DNA from 3 places in the Variovorax sp. VaC1 genome. Region 3 is predicted to be linked to each of the others. Evidence: riboswitches for the same ligand, from Rfam matches in the RefSeq annotation. Region 3 holds a riboswitch; each other region holds the start of a gene.

Region 1 (3,232 bases), on a different contig from region 3:
TCACCGGTGCGGGCAGGCGCATCGGCCGTGCGCGGCGGATGGCCGCGGGCACGATGCCGTCGATGAGTTCCGCGCGCGTTTCCGAGCCGATCACCGGCAGCATGCGCGCCTCGTCCGCCGCATCGATGCCGATGTGGCGGGCAAGGAATTCTTCGGCGTTCTCTAGTTCTTGCAAAGAGGGAAGGGCGGGGATCGGCATGGCGTGATGGATCGGCGTTAAGGAAGAAAAGACTCAGCGGTCGCCGCCGGGCTGGCCCGACGCGGGCCTTGCCTTCCCCGTGGGGAAGAGCACAGCACACGAAGTGGCAAGCCGGGGGGCGCGCATTTTCAGGATTCGGCGGCGAACTTGTCGTAGGTGGCGGCGTCGAGCAGCGCGTCGAGTTGCGCGGGCTCGCTCAGCTTGACCTTGAAGAACCAGCCGCTGGCCAGCGGGTCGCTGTTGGCCAGCGACGGGTCGGCGCGCAGGGCTTCGTTGACTTCGGTGATCTCGCCCGACACGGGCATGAAAACATCGGCGGCGGCCTTGACCGATTCGACGACGCCGGCGACTTCGCCCTGCGCGAAGGTCTTGCCGACTTCAGGCAGGTCGACGAACACCACGTCGCCCAGCGCGTCCTGTGCGTGCAGGGTGATGCCGACCGTGGCGGAGCCGCCTTCGGCCGAGACCCATTCGTGGTCCTTGGTGTACTTGATGCTCATGAGAAAACTCCTCGTGGAAAAAATGATGATCGGGGTGCAGAGCCTAGCCGGGTCTGCCGTTGCTCAGCCGCGGTAGTAGCGGGTGGGCACGAAGGGCATGGTCGAGACTTCCATCGGCACGGGCTTGCCGCGCACGATGGCCTGCACGCGCGTGCCGGGTTCGGCGAAGGCGGTGGCCACATAGCCCATGGCGATGCAGCGGTCGGCCGTCGGGCCGAGCAGGCCGCTGGTGACGATGCCGATGTCATGCCCCTCGAAAGATTGCAGCAGCGTGCCGTCGCGCACCGGGATGCGTTCGAGGGCGACGAGGCCGACGCGCTTGCGCTTGAGCGTGTCGTGGTCGGTGTGGCCGGCGGCGCCCGCGGTGGCTGCGGCGAGCTGCGCCAGGATCTTGGCCGCACCCGGAAAGCCGCCTTCGCGCGCGCCGCCCGCGCGGCGCACCTTCTGCATCGCCCAGTTGAGCGAGGCTTCGACCGGCGTGGTGGTGGTGTCGATGTCGTTGCCGTACAGGCACAGGCCGGCTTCGAGCCGCAGCGAATTGCGCGCGCCCAGGCCGATGGGCTTGACCTCGGGCTGGGCCAGCAGCAGGCGGGCGAGGGCGTCGGCGTCTTTAGCCGCCACCGAAATTTCGAAGCCGTCTTCACCGGTGTAGCCGCTACGGGTGACGAAGGCAGCAATGCCGCCGATCTGCACCGCGCCGCCGGTCATGAACACGAAGCGCTCGATGCCGGGCGACAGGCGCGCCAGCGTGGCGGCGGCCTGCGGGCCCTGCAGCGCGAGCAGCGCGTGGTCGGGCAGCGGTTGCACCTCGCAGCGCGCGCCGATCTTGCGCTGGATGTGGGCGATGTCGTCGACCTTGCAGGCGCCGTTGACGATCACGAAGATCGAGCCATTGCCTTCGTTGAAGAACATCAGGTCGTCCAGGATGCCGCCTTCGTCGTTCAGCAGCAGGCCGTAGCGCTGCTTGCCGGCGGGCAGGTCGATCACGTCGACGGGCATCAGGGTTTCGAAGGCGGCTGCGGCGTCGGGGCCGATGAGGCGCAACTGGCCCATGTGCGAGATGTCGAACAGGCCGGCCGCATCGCGTGTGTGCTTGTGCTCGGCCATCAGGCCGGCGGGGTATTGCACCGGCATCGAGTAGCCGGCGAAGGGGACCATGCGGGCGCCAAGCTCCACGTGCAGGTCGTAGAGCGGCGTCTTGAGAAGCGGGGCGGCGGAAGCGGAGGAAGTCACCAGGAGGCACTCCAAAGGGGCAGTCGAAATCCATGGCTGCAACGCCACGGGCCACCCCTGCTGTCCGCTTTACCTGAGAGATTCGCCCCACGATCGGGGTTTGCTCCTTCGGTGGGCCGGTGCAATGCATGCATGCAATGGCCTCTCTCCAGCAAGGAAACGCCGGCTTTCACCGGCGCCTTGTCAGTCCTTTTGCCTGAGCGTTCGGGAAACCCCTGCGCCTTCGGCGGCCCCGTCGCGCGGGGCTCTCTCCTGACCCGGGCGAGTGTAGTGGATCGCGCGGGCCGGGGCTTCGGGTTTCAGTGCACGACCTCGGCCGGCGGCAACAGTTTGTCGATGCGCTCGCGCAGCGATTCGGCCCGCTCCGCGCCGGCGCTTTTCTCGATTTCGGTGAGCATCAGCGCGGCGATGGTCAGCATGGCTTCGCGGTCGCGGGCCTCGCGCAGGGCGTCGCGCATCTGCAGCGCGAACTTGGGGTCGCGCCGCACGAACATGCGCTCGCAGATGTCGAACAGGAACATGCGCGTGGTGGCCAGCGAACGCTTGCCGTCGAAGGTGTCGGTGGAGGTGGCGACGCGGATCGGTTCGGCGGCGGGCAGGGGAGCGGGCTGCGCGGCCGCGGCGGCCTGGGCTGCCGCTTGTGCGGCGGCTGCGGCGGCGGCCGCCGGGTCTTCCAGATAGCCCCGCTGCACCAGGGCCTGGATCGCCTGCTCGGCTTCGCCGCGGTTCGTGAAGAGCGGGCTGAAGTCGGTCAGCGAGCGCCGACCGTCGGCCATCAAAAGCAGCGCGCGTTCACGCTGGCTGAGCGTGCGCTGGCCGCCCTGGAGTTCGTCGCGCGCCTTGTCGGTCTTGGTGGGAAACATGGCAGCCACAGCTTTCGGAGATCGAAGGCTGGAGCATCGTTGCAAGTGGTGACATCTTCATGAACCTTTTCCCCTTACAGAAAGGGAATTTACAAGGGGGATTGCCACCTGCTTCCCCGGTGCGGATCAGGCGCCGACGCTTTCCTTGCGGATCAGCCACTGGTTGCCCACGCGTTGCAGCTCCAGCGTCTTGCGGTCGGTGTGGTTCAGCCTGTCGGCGCGGTAGATCTGCTTGAAGCGCGCGCTGGCGGTCTGGCCGCTGACGCTGATGACGAGGTCGTCGATGGTCACGCTGATCTTCGACTTGCTCGCGATGCGGGCGCGGCGATCGGCTTCCCAGCGCTTGCGGTCCTTGCCCCGGGCCGGCGTGAAGTCGGGCGCATAGGCGGCAAGGTAGCGGTCCACGTCGCGGGCCGACCAGGCTGCAGCCCAGGCGC
Region 2 (3,232 bases), on a different contig from region 3:
CTGGCGAGAAAGTCGGACTTGAGCTGCTCCAGTTTGTCGTCGGTGGCCCAGCCGAACCAGCCTTTTTCGCCATTGCCCGTGAGCGGCGCGAAGAACATCGGGTTCATGTTGTCGGCAATGCCCCAGCCGGTGATGAACAGGTTCCAGCCGCCATTGGCCACCGGGTCTTTCTTGGCGCGGCGCGTGACCAGCGTGGGCCAGTCCATCGACTGCATGTCGACGTTGAAGCCGGCCTGCTTGAGCAGTTGCGCCATCACCGGCGGAAACTTGTTGAGCACCGCGAAATCGGCCGGGTACATCAGCACCACGGGCTTGCCGTCGTAGCCTGCTTCCTTGAGCAGCGCCTTGGCTTTCTCGAACTGCGGCTTGCCGGTGAAGTAGCCGGTCTTGTCGGACGCGAAGGCCGAGCCGCAGGGGTAGATGGAAGCGCAGCTGTTGTACAGCTCCTTGTGCACCAGCTGGGCGCGCATCAGCGCCTCCTGGTTGATGGCCATGAAGGCGGCCTGCGCGATCTTCGGGTTGTCGAAAGGCGGGATCAGGTGGTTCAGGTGCAGCGCGAACGAGCCTTTCGACACGGGGCTGTCGAGCGTGATGGCGGGGTTGTTCTTGAGCGCGGTGTATTGCTCGGACGGCACCCACTCGATCATGTCGACCTCGCCGTTGGCCAGCGCATTGGCCTGGGTCTGCGCGTCCTTCAGGACGATCCATTCCATGCGGTCGACGTACACGTTCTTGCCGCCGGCCGTGCCGGAAGGCGCTTCGGCACGTGGCACGTATTTGGTGTTCTTCAGGTAGACGATCTTTTCGCCGGGGCGGTATTCATCCTTCTTGAAGATGTAGGGGCCGGAGCCGGTGGCGTCGTCGATCTGCTTGTCGGCCGGCGTGGCGGCCACGCGCGCGGGCATGATGAAAGGCGGGTTCGACGAAGGCTTGCTCAGTGCGTCGAGCACCATGCCGAAGGGCTCCTTGAAGACGAACCTGAAGCTGTTGGCATCGACCGCCTCGGTCTTGTCCATGGCGGCGAACATCTTCTGGCCCAGGCCGTCACGCTGCCCCCATCGCTTGAGCGAGGCGAGCACGTCGTCGGAGGTGACCGGCTTGCCGTCATGGAAGGCCAGGCCCTTGCGCAGCGTGAAGTTCCATGTTTTTCCGTCGGCGCTGGTCGTGTACTTGTCGACCATCTGCGGCAGCACCTTGCCCCGTTCGTCCACGCCGAAGAGCGTGTCGTAGACCATGTAGCCATGGTTGCGCGTGACGAAGGCGGTGGTCCAGATCGGATCGAGGATCTTCAGATCGGACTGCGGCACCAGGCGCAGCACCTTGCCCGCGTCCTGCGCGAAGCTGCTCGCGGCAGCGGCCGCGAACATCGCGCCTGCGAGGACGGTTTTCATCAGGGATTTCTTCGACAGCATGGTTCAGTTCTCCGGTTGAAAGAAAGAGGAAGGTGTGGCCGTGAAAAGGCTTCGGCCACGCGCAGGCTGTCGCCACGGCAAAGCCGTTGGCGCGGACGCGCGAGGCGCTCGGATGGAAGTCATGGACACAGGCTCCGGAAGCGAACAAGGACACGCCGCGCGTTGGCGCGGCGTGCCCCTGCTGTCCTTTGGCCTGAGAGATTCACCATGCACGCGCATCGCGCATGGCTTGCCCCTTCGGCGGCTGCCCTCGGCGCCTTGACGGCGCCGGGCAACGCTCTCCAGCGTTAGAAAAAATCCAGTCTTGGGACCTGAGCGTTCTGGGCTATCGCCTTCGGTAATGCACTAACTCGAAGCATCGAGCCGGCATTTCTCCTGGATCAATCTCTCCAAGCAGTTTGCGTGCCACTCAGGCCACCCGGGCCGGATGGCACGCCGGAAAAAACTAGTTCAGCCCGCCGCCGCAGAAGTCGGCCTTTTCGATCGTCTTGTCGGTGAAGTTGACGCTCGTGCGCTTGTCGGCACTGGGGCCGGTGTGCGCGGGCCAGTCGCTTTGCAGCCACGTATAGCGCCACACGTAGGGGTCGCCGGCCTTGGCGGGCTCGCCGTAGGCGATGCGCAGGTTGCCCCTGCTTTCGTCGTGGCAGTGCTTCGAGGTCTTGTATTCCTTCTCGGTGAAGCAGGCACGGATCATCCGCGAGCACCAGAACGGAATGCCTTCACGCACGGCCTTGGCCGGCTGCCCGGCCGGCGTGTCGAGCGGCACGAAATCGGCCGTGACGGACGACGCACCCCCGCCCGAGTAGCTCTCGGATTCGCTCTGCGTCACGGCCACGGCCCAGCGGCCTTCGGCCAGCGGATAAAGCGCCGGTGCAAGCGCGAGAGACACCTTGGGGTCGCCGCTCTGGCGGTCTTGCTGCAGCGAGAGGGCATATGCCGAGAAGTCGTGCAGGCGTTCGAGTTGCCAGGCGTTGGCGGCGGTGTTGCGCTTCACGCGCGCCATCGCCAACGGCTTTTCTGAAATGACCAGGTAGTCATCGGCCTTGCCGTCGCGCGGCTGGTGCAGCTTCAGGGCCTGGGCATCGCAGGGCTGGGGCAGCAAGGCGCACAGGTGGGCGCGCCAGTCGACATCGACGGATTCCGGCGCCTTGACCGCGAAGAAGACCTGCGCCGAGGGCGCGGCCACGGCGGCGCCCGCGAGCCCCATGGCGGCGAGCCATGCGCCGGCACCGAGGGTGAGGAGTTTTTTCATGCGCGAATGGTAGCCAGCCGCCGCCGCCCGATGGGGTAAAACCGGCGCGTGAACACGACCGCCTCTCCCCTTCCCCACCCCCTTCTCCAGATCCAGGACCTTGGCTTCGCATATCCGGGTCAACCCGTACTCGCCGCCGGCTGGAACGCCGCCATCGGCCCCGGCGTCACGCTGCTGCATGGCGACACCGGCACCGGCAAGTCGGCGCTGCTCCAGGCGATCGCGGGGGCGCTGCCCGCCACCGGCCGTCTGACGGCGGCCGGCGCGCGCCTGGACAGCGCACCCGAGGCCTATCGCCAGAACGTGTTTTTCGTCGACCCGGCGACGGAGCGCTTCAACGACGTCACGCCCCGGGAATGCACGGCCACCCTGAACAAGGGCAACCCGCATTTCAGCGAAGAAAAGTGGCAGGCGCTGGTCGAAGGCTTCGCCCTGGGCCAGCACCTGGACAAGAAGATGTTCATGCTTTCGACGGGTTCGAAGCGCAAGGTCTGGATGGCGGCCGGGCTGGCGTCGGGGCGCCCGCTGCTCCTGCTGGACGAGCCCACCGCCGGGCTCGATGCCGCCT
Region 3 (3,232 bases):
CGGCGACGAGAGCGCCGATTGGCAATGCGTCACCTTGCGCGAGGAGCGCCGGATCGAAGAGGCGCCGCAGGCCTACAAGCCCATCGGCGCCGTGATCGATGCACAGGAGCGCGCGGGGCTGATCCGCTGCGCCGTGCGGCTCAAGCCCTGGGTCACGTTCAAGGCGTGACCTGGGGCTCGATGGCGGATCAGCCCATCGCGGGCTGCGAAATGCGCGGCTGGGGTGCGGGCATGCCGGTGAACGCGAAATCGACCTCGGGCACCAGCCCGCTCACGATCCGCGCGATCGACTTGCCCGAGCCGCAGGCGTGCGTCCAGCCGAGCGTGCCGTGGCCGGTGTTCAGGTACAGGTTCGGCAGTTTGGTCTTGCCGATCAACGGCACGTTGCTCGGCGTGGCGGGGCGCAGGCCGGTCCAGAACTGGGCCTGCGTGGTGTCGCCGGCGCCGGGGAACAGCTCTTCGACGCGCCGCACGATGGCTTCGCAGCGCACGCGGTTCAGGTCGCGGTCGTAGCCGTTGAGCTCGGCCGTGCCGGCGATGCGCAGGCGGTCGCCCGACTCTGAGGTGTAGCGCGAGAACACGAGCTTGAATTCGTCGTCGGTCAGCGAGACCTGGTGGGCCTTGGAGGCGTCCTTCACGGGCAGCGTCACCGAGTAGCCCTTGGCCGGGTAGATCGGCAGGCGGATGCCCAGCGGCGCGGCATACAGCGGGCTCAGCGAACCCATCGCGAGCACGAAGGCGTCGCCGCGGATGCGCTGGAAGCGGCCTTCGGCGTCGGTGGCTTCGACGTGGTCGATGCTGCCGCCGGCTTCGCGCAGGGCGGTGACCGTGTGGCTCATGAGGAACTTGACGCCGGCCGCGGCGGCCAGGCCCACGAGTTCGCGCGCAAAGCGGTTGGCGTCACCCGATTCGTCTTCGGCCGTATAGGTGGCGCCGGCCAGCTTCGGGCGGATGTGGGCGAGGGCGGGCTCGATCTTCACGGCTTCGTCGGCGGAGATCACGAGGCGTTCGCAGCCCAGGGCGCGCATCTGCTCGGCGGGCTTGAGGGCACCGTCGAATTCTTTCTGCGTCGTATAGAAATGCAGGATGCCCTGGGTGCGCTGGTCGTAGTTCAGGCCGGTATCGCGGCGTAACTGCTGCAACGTGTCGCGGCTGTAGGTGCCCAGGCGAACGATCTGCTCGATGTTGTGTTTTGTGCGCGCCGGCGTGCATTCGCGCAGGAACTGCAGGCCCCAGAGCCACTGGCGCATGTCGGCGCGGATGCGGAACAGCAGCGGCGCGTCTTCCTTGCCCAGCCATTGCAGCACCTTGAGCGGTGCGCTCGGGTTGGCCCAGGGTTCGGCATGGCTGACAGAGATCTGCCCGCCGTTGGCGAAGCTGGTTTCGGCGGCGGGCGTGGCCTGCCGGTCGATGACGGTCACTTCGTGGCCGAGTTGCTGGAGGTAGTAAGCCGAAGTCACGCCGAGCAGGCCGGCGCCAAGAACGATCACGCGCATTTCAAGTACCTTTGAGGTTGCAGCGCTTGAATGGCGGGCGTGGTTTGCTATTTTTTCAATAGCAAGCAACCGGGCGGCCGCCGTCCAAGTTGCCGCTCCCCCTGTCCTCGGTACCTGAGAGATTCACCCTGCTGCACCCGCAGCGGGTTTGCTCCTTCGGTGCACCACCGCCATGTTTCGTGGGGTGGTGGCTCTCCAGACGGCTGTATCAGTTGGTGCAGTACAGATCCCTTGTTCGGACCGACCTGAGCGTTTATGGGAGTTTGCGCCTTCGGTAGGGCCACCTGGGTGGCCCGCTCTCCTGCATTGGGCGCGATTGTAGGCGGGGCTTGCGTGGACGCCAAACCTGCGACTTGGCCCCCTCTGGCCAATGGGATAATCGCCCGTTGATCTGCCGAAGGGCAATCGTTCCACAACAACAGGGGACTCCATGATCCTGGTTACCGGCGGCGCCGGCTTCATTGGCGCCAATTTCGTACTCGACTGGATCGCGAACAGCGACGAGCCGGTCGTGAACCTCGACAAACTGACCTACGCGGGCAACCTGGAAACGTTGGCGTCGCTCAAGGGCAACCCGAAGCACATCTTCGTGCAGGGCGACATCGGCGACAGCGCGCTGCTCGACCGCCTGCTGGCAGAGCACAAGCCGCGCGCCGTGGTGAACTTCGCCGCCGAGTCCCACGTCGACCGCTCGATCCACGGCCCGGAAGACTTCGTGCAGACCAACGTCCTCGGCACCTTCCGCCTGCTCGAATCCGTGCGTGGTTTCTGGAGCGCGCTGCCGGCCGACCAGAAGGCTGCCTTCCGCTTCCTGCACGTCTCGACCGACGAGGTCTACGGCTCGCTCTCCAAGACCGACCCGGCCTTCACCGAAGAGAACAAGTACGAGCCCAACAGCCCGTATTCGGCCAGCAAGGCTGCCAGCGACCACCTCGTGCGCGCCTGGCACCACACCTATGGCCTGCCGGTGCTGACCACCAACTGCTCGAACAACTACGGCCCGTTCCACTTCCCCGAGAAGCTGATCCCGCTGATGATCGTCAACGCGCTGGCCGGCAAGGCGCTGCCCGTGTACGGCGACGGCATGCAGGTGCGCGACTGGCTCTACGTGAAGGACCACTGCAGCGCCATCCGCCGCGTGCTCGAAGCAGGCAAGCTCGGCGAGACCTACAACGTGGGCGGCTGGAACGAGAAGCCCAACATCGAGATCGTCAACACCGTTTGCGCGCTGCTCGACGAACTGCGTCCCAAGGCCGACGGCAAGCCATACAAGGAGCAGATCACCTACGTGACCGATCGCCCGGGGCACGATCGCCGCTATGCCATCGATGCGCGCAAGCTCGAGGCCGAGTTGGGCTGGAAGCCAGCCGAAACCTTCGACAGCGGCATTCGCAAGACCGTCGAGTGGTACCTCGCGAACGGTGAGTGGGTGCGCAACGTGCAAAGCGGCGCGTACCGCGAGTGGGTCGAGAAGCAGTACGACACGAAGGCTGCGGCATGAAGTTGCTGCTGCTGGGCAAGGGTGGTCAGGTCGGTTGGGAGCTGCAGCGCAGCCTGGCGCCCCTGGGTGAGCTGGTTGCTCTTGATTTCGACAGCACGGATTTCAACGCCGACTTCAGCCGTCCCGAGCAACTGGCCGAAACGGTGCTCAAGGTGCGTCCTGACGTGGTTGTCAATGCAGCGGCGCATACCGCCGTCGACAAGGCCGAAAGCGAGCCCGAGTTCGCGCGCAAGCT

The links. Region 3 has a riboswitch for glycine ahead of ACGLHS_RS19125 (D-amino acid dehydrogenase). Riboswitches for the same ligand answer to the same signal wherever they lie in the genome.
Region 1: linked by a shared signal. The riboswitch ahead of gcvT (glycine cleavage system aminomethyltransferase GcvT) and the one ahead of ACGLHS_RS19125 (D-amino acid dehydrogenase) in region 3 are both predicted to bind glycine.
Region 2: linked by a shared signal. The riboswitch ahead of ACGLHS_RS28600 (ABC transporter substrate-binding protein) and the one ahead of ACGLHS_RS19125 (D-amino acid dehydrogenase) in region 3 are both predicted to bind glycine.

What each region holds. Positions count from the first base shown of each region.
Region 1 covers NZ_JBIGLT010000001.1:694,723-697,954, forward strand. Annotated here, with positions in the region: gene gcvP (aminomethyl-transferring glycine dehydrogenase) at 1-199, opposite strand, end outside; gene gcvH (glycine cleavage system protein GcvH) at 328-699, opposite strand; gene gcvT (glycine cleavage system aminomethyltransferase GcvT) at 763-1,935, opposite strand; glycine riboswitch at 1,983-2,094, opposite strand; glycine riboswitch at 2,107-2,197, opposite strand; gene ACGLHS_RS03405 (hypothetical protein) at 2,232-2,795, opposite strand; gene ACGLHS_RS03410 (hypothetical protein) at 2,922-3,232, opposite strand, start outside.
Region 2 covers NZ_JBIGLT010000008.1:145,641-148,872, forward strand. Annotated here, with positions in the region: gene ACGLHS_RS28600 (ABC transporter substrate-binding protein) at 1-1,391, opposite strand, end outside; glycine riboswitch at 1,584-1,707, opposite strand; gene ACGLHS_RS28605 (hypothetical protein) at 1,858-2,664, opposite strand; gene ACGLHS_RS28610 (ATP-binding cassette domain-containing protein) at 2,713-3,232, shown strand, end outside.
Region 3 covers NZ_JBIGLT010000004.1:489,333-492,564, reverse strand. Annotated here, with positions in the region: gene ACGLHS_RS19130 (RtcB family protein) at 1-169, shown strand, start outside; gene ACGLHS_RS19125 (D-amino acid dehydrogenase) at 189-1,496, opposite strand; glycine riboswitch at 1,588-1,705, opposite strand; glycine riboswitch at 1,710-1,810, opposite strand; gene rfbB (dTDP-glucose 4,6-dehydratase) at 1,927-2,997, shown strand; gene rfbD (dTDP-4-dehydrorhamnose reductase) at 2,994-3,232, shown strand, end outside.